DNA from 2 places in the Streptomyces sp. NPDC050988 genome. Region 2 is predicted to be linked to the other one. Evidence: riboswitches for the same ligand, from Rfam matches in the RefSeq annotation. Region 2 holds a riboswitch; the other holds the start of a gene.
The links. Region 2 has a riboswitch for ZMP and ZTP ahead of ACIBEI_RS01045 (bifunctional 5,10-methylenetetrahydrofolate dehydrogenase/5,10-methenyltetrahydrofolate cyclohydrolase). Riboswitches for the same ligand answer to the same signal wherever they lie in the genome.
Positions count from the first base shown of each region.

Region 1 (7,241 bases), on a different contig from region 2:
TTGAGCGCGGTCGACCCGGCCTTGTCCCCCTCCTCCCCGGACGCGAGCCCGAGCATCGCGAGCCCCGCGCACACGACCGCGACCGCGCCCCATTCGAGCCCGCTCAGCCGCACATGGAGCAGCCATGCCGCGACCACCGCCGTCACGGCGAGGCTCGCGGCGAGCGCCGCCCCCACCGCGTAGATCGGGAGCGACCGCAGAGCCGCGATCTGCAGGACGAACCCGACCCCGTCGAGCGCGAGCCCGGCGATGTACCGCCACTCGCGCAACGCGCGCCACAACAAGGCGGCGTCCACACCGGAAGCACCCGCTGACGACCCGCCGGAGGGCCCGCCGGACGAGCCATCGCGGGACCTGCCGGACGGCCCGCCGGGGGAGCCTCCCGGGGAGCCGGAGCTCTCCGGGCCCCGCGCGGCGCCTCGCGAGGCCGCCCGCGCCGCGATCGCCTGCAGCACCGTCGCCGTGCCGAAGCACACCGCCGCGCCAAGGGCACACACCATTCCAAAGAGCACAAAGCGACTCTAGGGGAGGGGGAATTCGGGAGAGCCGTTTGTACAACCCGCTCACCTGATCTTTAACCTGTCCGGGGCCGGACGAGCGAGCCGGCCATGGACGAGCCCGCCTGACGGGCCCAACGGGGGAGAGAACATGGCGGACCAGCGCAGGAAACTGCGTTCGAGCACGGTCGTACTCGGCGGAATGGGCGTCCTCGCCGCGGCCCTCACCTCGTGCGGCTCCGACCCCGACCGCCGCTGTGTCGACCGCGACAGCTACGAGTACGACGGCTACAAGATCGTCGCCGACAAGAACTGCAAGTCGGGCTCCACCTCCTCCTCGTCCGGCAAGAACCGCAAGAGCAGCGGCAGCCGAACCGGCACGGTCGACGCCGCCTGGTACTACGACGCCGACGTCAGCGCCGGCTACGCCGACTACGGCACCTTCAGCCGCAGCGAGGCCGTGGACCGGGACGGCTTCGGCTGCTCCGGCTCGGGCAGCGGCGGCGGCTGACCCCGGGGAAGTCGGGAGAACCCAGCAACTCCGAGGAACCGGACCGCCGTCATGGAACGCCGCACCACGACCCCCCGCCCCGGCTGGCAGCAGACCGTCGAGGAACAGGGCCTCATCTACCCCCTCACGCGCCACCCGGACGACTCCCTGCGCCCGTACTGGGACGAGTCCGCCTACTACGTCTTCTCCCTCCCCGAGGTCGAGGCCCTGGAGGAGGTCGTCGAGGAACTCCACATGATGTGCCTGGCCGCGGCCGAACACATCGTCACCGAGAACCGCTTCACCGACCTCGGCATCACCGACCCGCGGGTGACCGAGGCGGTCGCCGAGGCCTGGCACCGACGCTCCGAACTCCCGTCCCTGTACGGCCGTTTCGACCTCCGCCACGACGGCACCGGCCCGGCGAAGCTCCTGGAGTACAACGCCGACACCCCGACCTCACTCGTCGAGGCCGCCAGCCCCCAGTGGTTCTGGATGGAGGAACGCTTCCCCGGCGCCGACCAGTGGAACTCCCTCCACGAACGCCTCGTCGACGCCTGGAAGAAACAGTCCGCCCTCCTCCCGCCGGGCAGCCCCCTCTACTTCGCGCACTCCGCCGCCGACGAACTCGGCGAGGACCTGATGACCGTCGCCTATCTCAAGGAGACCGCGGAACAGGCCGGCCTCGACACCTCCTGGATCGCCATGGAGGAGATCGGCTGGGACCGCCTCTCCGGCCGCTTCGTCGACAAGCAACTCCGCTTCATCCGCAGCTGCTTCAAGCTCTATCCGTGGGAGTGGCTCACCACCGACCGCTTCGCCCCGCACGTCCTCGCCACCCTCGACAACGGCGGCGGCACGGGGACCACGATGTGGATCGAGCCGGCCTGGAAGATGCTGCTCAGCAACAAGGCCCTCCTCGCGATCCTCTGGGAGCTGTACCCGGACCACCCCAACCTCCTCCCCGCCTTCCTCGACGGCCCCCGCGAACTGGCCACCACCCGCGGATACGTGGCCAAGCCCCTGCTCGGCCGCGAGGGCGCCGGCGTCACGGTCCACGAACCGGGCTCCGCTCCCGTCGTCCGCGAAGAGCCCTGCTGCTACCAGGAGTTGGCACCCCTCCCTTCCTTCGACGGCAACCGCGTCGTCCTCGGAGCCTGGGTCGTCGAGAACGAGTCGGCAGGCCTCGGCATCCGCGAATCCTCCGGCCTGATCACGGACGAGTACGCCCGCTTCCTGCCGCACGTGATCCTGTGACCCACCTCCACGACACCGGGCCGGACGCCCTCGGTCCGGCGAGGCCGGAGATGCCAAAGACGCTGGTCACACACCCAATACGCCCCGCAGCTGAGCGAGCCCCCAGTCCAGGTCCTCCTTACTGATCACCAGCGGCGGCGCGATCCGGACCGTGGACCCATGGGTGTCCTTGACCAGCACACCCCGGTCCATCAGCTTCTCGGAGATCTCCCGCCCCGTGCCGTACGCCGGGTCGATGTCGATCCCCGCCCAGAGCCCGCGCCCCCGCACCTGAGTGATCCGGCCCGAACCGGCCAACTGCCCCAGCTCCCGGTGCAGATGCTCGCCCAGCTCGGTGGCCCGCCGCTGGTACTCGCCCGACCGCAGCATCGCGATCACCTCCAGCGCCACCGCACAGGCCAGCGGATTCCCGCCGAACGTCGACCCGTGCTCACCCGGCCGGAACACCCCGAGCACCTCGCGCGACGACACCACCGCCGACACCGGCACGACCCCGCCCCCGAGCGCCTTGCCCAGCACGTACATGTCCGGCACGACCCCCTCGTGCTCACACGCGAAGGTCCGCCCCGTCCGCCCGAGGCCCGACTGGATCTCGTCCGCCACGAACAGCACGTTCCGCTCCCGCGTCAGCTCCCGTACGCCCGCGAGATAGCCGGCCGGCGGCACCAGCACCCCCGCCTCGCCCTGAATGGGCTCCAGCAGCACGGCCACCGTGTTCTCCGTGACCGCAGCGCGCATCGCCGTCAGATCCCCGTACGGCACGATCTCGAAGCCCGGCGTGTACGGACCGAAGTCCGCCCGGGCCTCGGAATCCGTGGAGAAGCTGATGATCGTCGTCGTACGCCCGTGGAAGTTGTTGCCCGCCACGACGACCTTCGCCATCCCCTCAGGCACGCCCTTGACGCGGTACCCCCACTTCCGGGCGGTCTTCACGGCCGACTCGACCGCCTCCGCGCCCGTGTTCATCGGCAGCACCATCTCCATGCCGCACAACTCGGCCAGCCGCGCGCAGAACTCGGCGAACCGGTCATGATGGAATGCCCGCGACGTCAGCGTCACCCGCTCCAGCTGCGCCTTCGCCGCCTCGATCAACCGTCTGTTGCCGTGCCCGAAATTCAGCGCCGAATACCCGGCCAGCAGATCCAGATAACGGCGCCCCTCGACATCCGTCATCCAGGCCCCGTCCGCCGTCGCCACGACGACCGGAAGCGGGTGGTAGGTGGGCGCGCTGTGCGCTTCGGCCGAGGCGATCAGTTCATCGGTGGTGCTCACGGGGTCTCCGTTTCCGGCCGCACGAGGCTCGTGACCTGCTTCTTTTCCCGCCGCTGTTCCCGGGTCCCGGCCCGGCTCCCTTCCGGCCGTCCGAGTGCGTGTGGCCCCTTTCCTATCGTCGCTCGCATGGTGGACGGCGGAACATCTCTTCCGGGCGCGCCCGGTAGGCTCACCCACGGGCCGTGACTGGCGCGCTGGGATGGGACCGACCATCGGGGAGCGGCCCATGAACTGTGTGCCGTGCGCCTGGGCCGAACCGTGAACGCCGAACGCCCACGTCCGGAGGCCGTCATGCCAGAGCCCCTTTCCAACGAATCCACCGCCTTCCGCAGCGCCCTCGAAGTGATCCGCGCCGTCGAGCCCCGCGTCGCCGACGCCATCGGGCAGGAAGTCGCCGACCAGCGCGAGATGCTCAAGCTGATCGCCTCCGAGAACTACGCCTCCCCGGCCACCCTGCTGGCCATGGGCAACTGGTTCAGCGACAAGTACGCCGAAGGCACCGTCGGCCGCCGCTTCTACGCCGGCTGCCGCAACGTGGACACCGTCGAGGCCCTCGCCGCCGAGCACGCCCGCGAACTCTTCGGCGCCGAGCATGCCTACGCCCAGCCGCACTCCGGCATCGACGCCAACCTCGTCGCCTTCTGGGCCGTCCTCGCCGCCCGCGTCGAGACCCCCGCCCTTCAGAAGGCCGGCGTCCGCAACGTCAACGACCTCTCCGATGCCGACTGGGCCGAACTGCGCCAGGCCTTCGGCAACCAGCGCATGCTCGGCATGTCCCTGGACGCCGGCGGCCACCTCACCCACGGCTTCCGCCCGAACATCTCCGGCAAGATGTTCGACCAGCGCTCCTACGGCACCGACCCCGCCACCGGCCTCATCGACTACGAGGCCCTGCGCACCTCCGCCCGTGAGTTCAAGCCCCTGATCATCGTTGCCGGCTACTCCGCCTACCCCCGTCTCGTGAACTTCCGGATCATGCGGGAGATCGCCGACGAGGTCGGCGCCACGCTCATGGTCGACATGGCGCACTTCGCCGGTCTCGTCGCCGGCAAGGTCCTCACCGGCGACTTCGACCCGGTGCCGCACGCCCAGATCGTCACCACGACCACCCACAAGTCGCTGCGCGGCCCGCGCGGCGGCATGGTCCTGTGCGACTCCTCCCTCGCCGACCAGGTCGACCGCGGCTGCCCGATGGTCCTCGGCGGCCCCCTTCCGCACGTCATGGCCGCCAAGGCGGTCGCACTCGCCGAGGCCCGCCGCCCCGAGTTCCGCGACTACGCCCAGGCCGTCGTCGACAACGCCCGCGCTCTCGCCGAGGGCCTGATGCGACGCGGCGCCACGCTGGTCACCGGCGGCACCGACAACCACCTCAACCTCATCGACGTCGCCTCCTCCTACGGCCTCACCGGCCGCCAGGCCGAGTCGGCCCTGCTCGACTCGGGCATCGTCACCAACCGCAACGCCATCCCCGCCGACCCGAACGGCGCCTGGTACACCTCCGGCATCCGCATCGGCACCCCCGCGCTGACCACACGTGGCCTCGGCGCCACCGAGATGGACGAGATCGCCGGCCTCATCGACCGCGTCCTCGCCACCACGGAGCCCGGCACCACCGCCAAGGGCGCCCCTTCCAAGGCCCAGCACGTCCTGGACCCGAAGATCGCCGACGAGATCTCCCACCGGGCGACCGACCTCCTGACCGGCTTCCCCCTCTACCCGGAGATCGACCTCGGCTGAGACTTCGGCCGAGACCTCGGCCGAGGCCGCGGGCAATGGTGCGAGCGAGGGCGCGGGCACCGAGACCGAGAACTGACATCCGGTCTCGGCCGGAACCGCCCCACAAGCCGAACCAGCGGATTCGTAGGCCGACTCACAAGTCGATCAACTCCTGTCGTGACTCCCGCGGCGGCCCAGGCTCACGCCCGGCCGCCGCGCGGCGTATCAGCAGGGTGCCGCCGGAGCCGAGGGCGAGGCCCGCGGCGAGTCCGGCTGTCGCCCACCCCAGCTGCCCGCGGGATCGGCCGCACCGGCCGCCGTGCGCTCCGGACCGAATAGCTCCTTCCAACCCGCCCAACACAACTCCTCCTCCTCACAACTCCCCCTCCTCACAAGGCCCCTCCTCCGACAGGCCCCCCTCAGACACCCCACCCGGAGGTCCCTCTCAGACGCCGTTCTCAGCCCCCTTCGCAGAAGCCCCCCTCAGACATCCCTCAGCTCCTGCCGAGGCCCCGCCTCCCGCACCCGAACCCGCCGGCGGCCCAACTGCCGCACTCCCGGCAGCCGCCCGACGAACGGCCGCAGCCCCAGGGCCAGCACGGCCCCCGTCACCAGCCCAGGTATCGCCCACCACCAGTCGGTGTCGTCGCCCGCCGCCGCAGTGGCCGCAGCCGCGCCGGACTGCTCAGTGGACCCGGACCCGGACTCGGGTGCGGGCCCGGCGGCGGCGCCCTCCGCCGTCTCCCAGGGCGCCGGATAGATGGCCCCCGCGCCGGACGACGATTCACCCATTACGCCGAGCTTCTTCAACAGCGCGCGCACCGCCGCCGGTTGCTCGGCCTTGTGCCAGTGGCCGTTCATGGACTTCGGAACGTTGGCCGCCGTGTGTATCCAGACATCCTTGGTGCTCGGTGTCTCCGGATAGACACGGTCGACCCGCCAGGGCGAGACGTCATGGAGCATCCAGGTGACATTGATCTGCCGACCGCTGCCCACGCCCAGCCCCGGCGGCTCCTCGCGGGTGCCGGTGCCCGGCTGCCCGAGGAGGCGCTCCAACTCCCCGTACTCCTCCTTCGAGTTGTAGAGCGCCGTGCTCTGGCCGCTCTCCGGCGAGACCACCAGCACGCTCGTCGGACCGCCGGCCGTCGCCGTGGGCGCGCACAGCACCACCAGGCCGAGCGCCATCGCCCAGCCCGAGACCGCCGCCCAACCCCGGCTCCCCGTCACCCGTGCATGAACCCTGCGCATCCCGACACCCCCCAATCGGCCCCGGTGCGGTCCGCCCGCACCCGCGTGTCACTTCTGGTACACCGCTCGACCCGCCGGGGTTCCCACTCGACACCGACCAAAATTTCGAGAAGCCCGCGCCACGCCGCCCAGCCCCGGCCGGGCCCCGGCCGAGCCCCACCCCAAGCCCCGGCCGAGCCCCGCCCCACATCGCTCCGCCCCACATCGCCCCGCCCCGCCCTCGCCAACAGGCCCGCTAGTCCAGCGACTTCGCGATCCCCACCGCCCGCGCCTTCGACGCCACACCCTCCAGCCGGAGCGTCGTGTCGTCCCCGTGCACCCACAGCAGCGTGGGTCCAGCGGTCCGCGTGGAGTGGGTGAACTCCCCGTCCCCGTCCATCAGCCAGAGGCGCAGGAGATGAGGGTCGGGGAACCACAGCGCCGTACGCTTGACGAAGACCGCGTCCTTGCCCAGCGGCACATACTCCGGCTGCTCCCGCACGAACTTGATGAAGCCGGGACTCAGCACCGCCGGATACTGGTCCAGCCGGACCGTGCGCCCCTGCTCGCGCCAGCACAGGGTGATCAGGAACCGCCCCTTCGGCTCGCGGGTCACCGTCACGGCTTCCGGGGTCCCCAGGGCAGGGGGTGTGAGGGGTGCGAAGCCCGCTCGCCGCTCGGCCTCGGCGAGAGTGAGGGACGGGCCGCGGCAGCCGGGCACCTCGGCCCCGTGCGAAGGCGTCGCCGACGGGTCGTACCGCACCTCGACGCCACCGAAGTCG
Region 1 is NZ_JBITFQ010000031.1:38,875-46,115, reverse strand. It holds gene ACIBEI_RS40220 (hypothetical protein) at 1-500, opposite strand, end outside; gene ACIBEI_RS40215 (hypothetical protein) at 649-1,008, shown strand; gene ACIBEI_RS40210 (glutathionylspermidine synthase family protein) at 1,060-2,244, shown strand; gene rocD (ornithine--oxo-acid transaminase) at 2,311-3,516, opposite strand; ZMP/ZTP riboswitch at 3,689-3,775, shown strand; gene ACIBEI_RS40200 (glycine hydroxymethyltransferase) at 3,808-5,253, shown strand; gene ACIBEI_RS40195 (hypothetical protein) at 5,716-6,480, opposite strand; gene ACIBEI_RS40190 (hypothetical protein) at 6,716-7,241, opposite strand, start outside.
Region 1: another riboswitch for ZMP and ZTP. It lies ahead of ACIBEI_RS40200 (glycine hydroxymethyltransferase); the one in region 2 lies ahead of ACIBEI_RS01045 (bifunctional 5,10-methylenetetrahydrofolate dehydrogenase/5,10-methenyltetrahydrofolate cyclohydrolase).

Region 2 (7,241 bases):
GCGACGGCGGCGACTGGTCGACAAGCTCGGTCACGACGAGACCGCGCACGGCCGGCAGATCGTGGACAGCCCCGACTCGGAGCGGCCCGGCGCCTGGGTGCACGACGCGCTGGCCCGCCTTGCCCCCGCCGATCAGGAGGTTCTGCGGCTCAGCACCTGGGAGGAACTCGGCATCGACGAGGTCGCCGTGGCCCTCGGCTGCGGCAGCAGGGCGGCGGCGATGCGGCTGCACCGCGCCCGCCGCCGGCTCAGAGCCGAGATCGACAGCATGCGGCCCGCCGTGGCCGTCGGTCCCACGACGCCTCGCCGCGACACCCCGAAGGAGCAGCGCCATGGCTGACGAACTCGAACTGCTGCGCCGCGCCAACCCGGTGCCGTCCGGCGGCCCCCGCTTCGGCGACGGACCGCTGGGCCACGAGGCCGAGCGCCGCCTCAACCAGCTCATGGGACCGGCGACCGACGAGCGCCCGGGGCCGGGCCGTTTCCTGTCCGGCCGCAGCAGCCTCGGCCGGCTGCTGCGCGGCCCTCGTCCCCGCCGTACGCGTCTCGTGTGGGCCCTCGCGACGACCGCGGCCGTCGCCGTGACCTCCCTCGCGCTCCTCCTCGCGGGCCCGAGCACCGCCCCCGCGGTGGCCGCGCCGCGCCCGCTGGTCGTCCGGGCCGACTCCACCCCCGTACCGCTGGACCGGCTGGCCGAGAGTGCCGGCATGGCCGCGGCGGACGGTTCGTCCGGTCTGCGCAAGGGCACACATGTGCAGTCGTGGAGCATGGGCATGTCGGAGGACAAGCCTCCGATCACGCTCCCCGTGGAGCGGATCGTGCGCTGGAACGCGGACGACAGCCACACGGAACTGGTCGTCGCGACCGACCCGCGTCATCCGGGCCGGCCGGTCCTGTCCGACGCGGACGGCGATCCGGGCCTCGTCGACGACGGACACGTCATCAGCGAGCAGACCTTCCCGCCGAGCTGGAGCGACGCCCCGCCCGAGTCGCCGCCCCCGCACGACGCCGAGCGGCTGCGCGCCTATCTGCAGGACGCGCAGCACACCGACACCCCCCTGACCACGAGCGAACTGCTGGACGCCACAGGGATGTTGCTCGACACCTGGACCCTCGGCACCCGTGAGGACGCGGCACTCGCCCAAGTCCTCGCGGACGCCGACGGACTGCGGCCCGTCGGCCAGGTGACCGATCGCCTGGGCCGGAGTGGTCAGGCGTACGTGTACGACGACGCCGGGTCCCGCCGGATGCTGATCATGGATCCGGTCACCGGTGCCGTCCTCGGCCTGGAGAGCACCGCCACGGCCGCCGACCCCGAGTACGGACTCGAGGCGGGCGACGTCATGGACTATCGCGCGTGGATGCGCTGATCAGGCGCCGGTCTGCCGGGTGGCCGCCTCGACGGTCTGGGCCAGCAGCGTGGCGATCGTCATCGGACCGACCCCGCCCGGTACGGGAGTGATCAGCGAGGCCCGCTCCCGTGCGCTGTCGAAGTCGACGTCGCCGATGTTGCCGGGGTTGTAGCCGGCGTCGACGACGACGGCGCCGGGCTTGACGTCCTCGCCGCGAATCAGCCGCGGCCGTCCCACCGCGGCCACCACGATGTCCGCCTCCCGCACGACCGACGACAGGTCGGCCGTGCGCGAGTGGCAGTACGTCACCGTGGCGTCGCGGCCGAGCAGCAGCATGCCCACCGGCTTGCCGAGGATCGCGCTGCGACCGACCACGACGGCCCGCTTGCCGGCCGGATCGACGTCGTACTCGTCCAGAAGCCGCATGATCCCGCCGGGCGTGCACGACGCGAAGCCCGGCAGACCGAAGCTCATCGCCGAGAAGGATGCCAGCGTGACCCCGTCGATGTCCTTCTCCGGAGCGATCGCCTCGAACGCCGCGCGCTCGTCGATGTGATGACCCATCGGGTGCTGCAAGAGGATGCCGTGCACGGTCGGGTCGGCGGACAACTCGGTGAGCGTGCCGATCAGCTCGTCCGTCGTGGTCCCGGCTGGCAGAGCCACGTGCCGCGATTCGATACCCGCCTTGCGGGAACGGTTCTGCTTCATGCGTACGTACGTGACGGAGGCGGGGTCCTCACCCACCAGCACGGTCGCCAGACAGGGCGCCACCCCGGTGCGTTCGGTGAGGTCGGCCGCCCGCTTCGCCGTCTCCTCGACGATCCGACGGGCGGGACCGGTGCCGTCCATGAGCTGGGCCTGGGACATGAGCCACTCCTGAGCGTCGTAGATGATGCCCAGGCGCGCGGCGAAGACGTGTGCGTCGGGCCGCTCCCCGGTGGTACTCCACCTCAGCGCCAGTCACGGCCTGCCCCAACAGTACGCTCCGCTGGGGTGCGGTTGTCGTCTGCGGGCGGTCGGTGGCTGGTCGCGCAGTTCCCCGCGCCCCTTACGGGGGCGCGATGTCCGCAGCGCAATCGGCCGGTCCTGTCTCAACCGAGGTTCAGGCGTCCTCCTCGGGCCCGGCCGTCGGGTCCACGCCTGCCAGGAACCCGTTCGCCTGCGCCTCGATGCGTACGGCACCGATGGCCGCCGCCCAGCGCGCCACCTCGGTCGCGAGGGCCGCGGCTCCCGCCTCGTCGCCGCGGTCGCGGGCCAGCACGGCCAAGAGCATTTGCTGGGAGAGGGTGCCGGGGACGTTACCCGCCCGGGCGCCGAGAGCGGTCGCCCGGGTCCAGCGCTCGCGTGCCCGCGCGTGGTCCAGGTCGTCGTGGTCGTGGTCGCCGAGATGCCGCAGCGCCTCACGGGCGAGGAGGTCGTCGCCCGACTCCCCGGCGCTCAGGGCGAGTTCGTAGTGCGCGGGCGCCGCCTCACGCTCGGCGAAGAGGTTGTCGACGACCAGCCCGAGGTACATCCGCGCCCACCCCCGGCGCACATCGTCCTCCGCCCGCTCGCACAGCTCCCGCGCACGCTGCCGCAGCTCCGCCAGCTCGGCGGGATCCTTGCCCGCGGGCCCGAACCGGAACGTGCCGTCACCGAGGAGCAGCCGGACGTACGTGTGCCGCAGCCGTACGAAGTCCAGGTCCCAGAGGCCGACCGGCGCGGTCGGTTCGGCCAGTGCCTTGTCCGCGGCGGCGATCCGGGTGGCCGCGGTGTCCGTACCGCCGAACCAGTCGTGTTCGAGAGCGACCTCCGCCCCGGCCAGAGCGAGGGCCGCCCGGCCGTGCGGATCGGCCGTCGCGGCCGCGTCGAGGAGAGCCGAGGCACGCTGCCATCGTCCGGCCCGGGCGAGTTCACGCGCCGCGGCGACGACCTCGTCCACCGGAAGGACGGCTTGGGTCGTACTCGTCTTCGTCATGGCGAGGAAGGTAGTAATCGGAAAAACTATCCACAAGAAAACTATCGGGCGGTTGTCAGGACGTCGGGAGGAAAAGAGGTGGGCGACTCGGTCGACCGGCACGTCGCGCTCTGGTCGAAGGAGCTCGGCTGGATGGACCCGGTCAAGGAGGCGATCTTCGCGCGGCTCGCGATCCTGGCGCGGCACGCGGCGCAGGCCCGCCGGGACACTTTGGACTCCGACGGGCTCAGGCACTGGCAGTTCAAGGTGCTGCTCACCCTGCGCAGGCTCGGCCCGCCGTACGAGACGAGCCCGTCACGGCTCGCCGATCTGCTCGGTCTGACCCGGGGCGCGCTGTCGGCACGGCTCGGTCCGCTGGAGGACGCCGGCCTGATCACGCGTACGCACGACGCGGCGGACCGCCGCCGGGTCCACGTACGGCTCACCCCGGCGGGATACGACGCCTTCGAGCAGCACGCGGCCTCCGAAGAACATGGCGAGAACGCGCTGCTCTCAGTGCTGTCAGAAAGAGAGAAGCGGACACTCGCCGACCTGCTCCGGAAGCTGGTCGAGGCCGCAGAGGCCGCCCCGGCCGGGTCTGAGCCGAAAAGGTCCAGGTCAGACGGGTCGTGACCCGGACCCTCGGCATACCCCTTACGGTTCTTCGTCCCATGCCTGCAGCACCGTCTGGTCGACGATCTTGCCGTCGCGCAGCGACATCATCGAGTTCGCGAGCACCCTGGTGCCGTCCGCGTACTGACAGGACTCGGTGAAGGCGACATGGTCGCCCTGGATCACGCACTGTTCCAACTTGTGTGTCATGTCGCGGCTGTAGACGTCCTCGAGCATCTCGCTGATCTGCTCGCGGCCGTGCATGACCTTGGGGTGGCTGGGCTGGGTGTTGCGGTCGACGACGCGCAGCTCCGCGTCGTCCGCGTACAGCGACAGGAGCGCCGACGCGTTCTGGCCTTCGATGCCCCGGCGAAGGGCTTCGGTGTCGAAGCCGGGGCTTGCCGCAGTGCCCATGATGGACCTCCTTGTGGACCACTGGCGAAGACCGCGGCCCGGTACGGAGCGGGCCGTTGAGGGCCTCTCCCTCCGAGACTCCTCCGGCGCGGCGGCCACGGCAAGCGCAGGAGGGCCGATGCGCCTGTCGGGTGAGGGGCCGGGTGCGGCCGTGTCCGTGGGCGGCCCGCCACCGTTCCTGAAGGCATGACCTCAACACGACGTATCGTCGCCGCCGTTGGCCTCGCCATCGGCGTCACGGGACTTGCCGTACCGTCCGCGAGCGCTGCCACCACCCCGGAGACGGGAAAGGTGAACCCCATCGCGATGCTCGACTCGCTCGCCGTGAGCGACCTTCCCGCCGAGCACAAGGCCGAGATGCCGAGGGTCTCCGACCAGCTCGACAAGCTCAATGAGCTGAACGGCCTCTACCAGCTGGAGCAGCTCCACCAGGTGACCGACCTCGCGGCCCCCGCCATGGGACTGGTCGGGGCGTTCGAGTAGACCCGTCGCGTACCGAACGGCCCGGTCCGTCGGCGTGTGCCTCGTGGGGAGGCCCACGCCGACGTCTTTTTGTGCGGGGCAGGGGTGCGCCTTGACGTAATGCCCGGGTATTCGGGGGCCGGGGCAAGGCCCGCCCCGGATGCGCGTCCGGGCGGTCCGGGTGAGGCTGAGGGCATGTCGGAACATCCCGTAGTGGTCATGCACCCGCCGCAGGAGGAGGGCGGGCGGCGCGTGACGGTCCACGGCGAGCCGATCGGCGTCGCCATGAACCTCCTGGACGTCGTCGAGTTCCTGCGCCGCGCGGGCCTGGAGTTCGACGAGAACGAGGCCGCGGTGTCACCGCTCATCGAGTGGCGCGGCGGAGGACCGTCCTACTGGGGGCCGGAGCCGCGCCGACCCTGACGGCCGTACGCAGGTCAGCGGGCGCGTGTAGGGGCCCCCGTCCTTCGGCGGGAGTACCTCGTCCCCGGCGACTGCCCCCACGGGACCAGGGCGAATGCCTCCGTGGGCACGACGTGCGGGGCCGCGGCGGCGCGGAGGCTGGTGGCACCAGGAATGAGGAGGCCGCCATGAACCGCCGGATCCGCATCCGTCCCACCCGCCGCACGACCACCGCGCGCGACACGACGATCGACCGCAGGACCCCCTCGGGACGACTCCTTCCGTACTGACTGCCGTAGCGGCCCCCGGCGGACGTCAGCAGATGGTCTGGGTGCTGTTGACCAGGGTGTTGTTGCGGAACGTGGTGTTGTCACCGCAAGGGCTCTCGCGGATCGAGGAGTTGGTCACCCGGAGGTTCTGGACGGTGATGTCCGAGTTGTTCGGGAACTCCGAGCGTGCGGCCAGCCAGATCTCGCCGCCGCCCGTGACGCTGCCGCTCTGGGCGGCGAGGTTCACGTTGTAGCAGTTCTCGATCAGGATCGCGTTGTTGCCCGTGTCGGAGATGGTCACGCGGTCGATCGTCGCGCCACCGCTCTCGGAGACGCAGAAGACGCCCCGGCCGCCACCGCGCGCGACGACCTCGCCGACCCGCACGTTGGTCGGGTACCCGCTGCCGATCCGGCCGTTGCGGTTGGCCATGCGGAAGGCCGCGTAACCCGTACCGGCGCCCGCGCCGTCCGCGTCGACCTTTGTGACCGTCGCGTTGATGGTCTGGTTCAGCAGGAGACCGGACTCGCCCACATTGCGGGCGGTGACCGTGCCGATGGTGAGGCCGTCGACCCCGTACGTCTCCACGGCGTGGCTGCTCGCCCCGGAGACGTAGACGTTGTCGATCCGGACGTTGCGCGTCCACTGGCTGGTGTCGCCGCGGTTGTCGATGCGTACGCCGAGACCGCGTGAGAGGCGCATGTCGATCTGGCCGAGCACGACGTTGGTGACGTTGCGCATGAAGACGCCGTACAGCGGGGTGCCGGTGAGGTTCAGATGCTGGACCTCGATGTCCCGGGCGCCGCGTGCGTAGACCGGGGCCTGGTCGCCGGAGCCCGAACCGGTGACGTTGATGGTGCCGCACACGTCGAGCACGGTGTAGCTCGGCAGGGAGACCCGGGAACCGGCGGCGATGGCGCCCGAACCGCGCACCACGACGCGTTCCTTCGAAGTGCGGCCCGCCGTAAGGCTGTTGACGGCTGCCTGCATCGCGGCCCGCATGTCCGTACCGGTGTACGTGACACTGCTGCCGCGCCGGGCGGTCCAGGTGCCGCCGTTCAGTACGGCCTCGGCCTGGTACGAACCCTCGCCGCACGCGGCCGCCGCCTGTCGGGGGGCCGCGCTCGCGGGGGCCGTGAGCAGGGCCGCTCCGGTGAGGAGGGCGGTCACGCACGCGACGGTGACGCCGGCCCGCCTCCCGCGGGCACCGGCGGTCGTGGGGGGTTGGATGGCACTGGCCTTGTTGGGGATGAGGTGAGGTGCGGCTCTGCGTCCCATCTCGTCTTCTTCTCCTGTGTGGGGGTCCGCCGCCCGCGCGACGGCGTCGCAGCAAGCGTTTTCTATGGCGGGCGGTGAGTGTGGCAAGGGCTTTCTGCCGCGTCAAGAGGCCGGTGTGACAAAGGAGTTGGTCACATCTCGCGGCGTACGAGGAAAGCCAGCAGCGCACGCAGATCGTCGGCCGTGTGCGGAGCCGTGGGGAGGCTGTCGAGGCACGCGTGCACATGGGCGATGTGACGGTGGGCCTCCGCCAGTGCGGCGCGCCGGCCACCGGCCTCCTCGATCAGGGCCGCGGCCCGGCGGGCGGTCGTCTCGTCCAGCTCTTCGGCGCTCTCCAGGAGGTGGGCGAGGGTGCGGGCGGCGGCCGGGTTGTCGAGAGCCGCCAGAACCGGGAACGTCTTCTTGCGCCGACGCAGGTCCGCGTGGACCGGCTTGCCCGTGACGGCGGGGTCGCCCCAGATGCCCAGGAGATCGTCGATCACCTGGAAGGCCACGCCGAGATGACGGCCGGCGCGGTC
Region 2 is NZ_JBITFQ010000001.1:228,900-236,140, reverse strand. It holds gene ACIBEI_RS01055 (RNA polymerase sigma factor) at 1-340, shown strand, start outside; gene ACIBEI_RS01050 (CU044_5270 family protein) at 333-1,370, shown strand; gene ACIBEI_RS01045 (bifunctional 5,10-methylenetetrahydrofolate dehydrogenase/5,10-methenyltetrahydrofolate cyclohydrolase) at 1,371-2,219, opposite strand; ZMP/ZTP riboswitch at 2,240-2,326, opposite strand; gene ACIBEI_RS01040 (hypothetical protein) at 2,455-3,309, opposite strand; gene ACIBEI_RS01035 (MarR family winged helix-turn-helix transcriptional regulator) at 3,388-3,921, shown strand; gene ACIBEI_RS01030 (nuclear transport factor 2 family protein) at 3,943-4,314, opposite strand; gene ACIBEI_RS01025 (hypothetical protein) at 4,501-4,797, shown strand; gene ACIBEI_RS01020 (hypothetical protein) at 4,972-5,199, shown strand; gene ACIBEI_RS01015 (hypothetical protein) at 5,494-6,723, opposite strand; gene ACIBEI_RS01010 (polyprenyl synthetase family protein) at 6,855-7,241, opposite strand, start outside.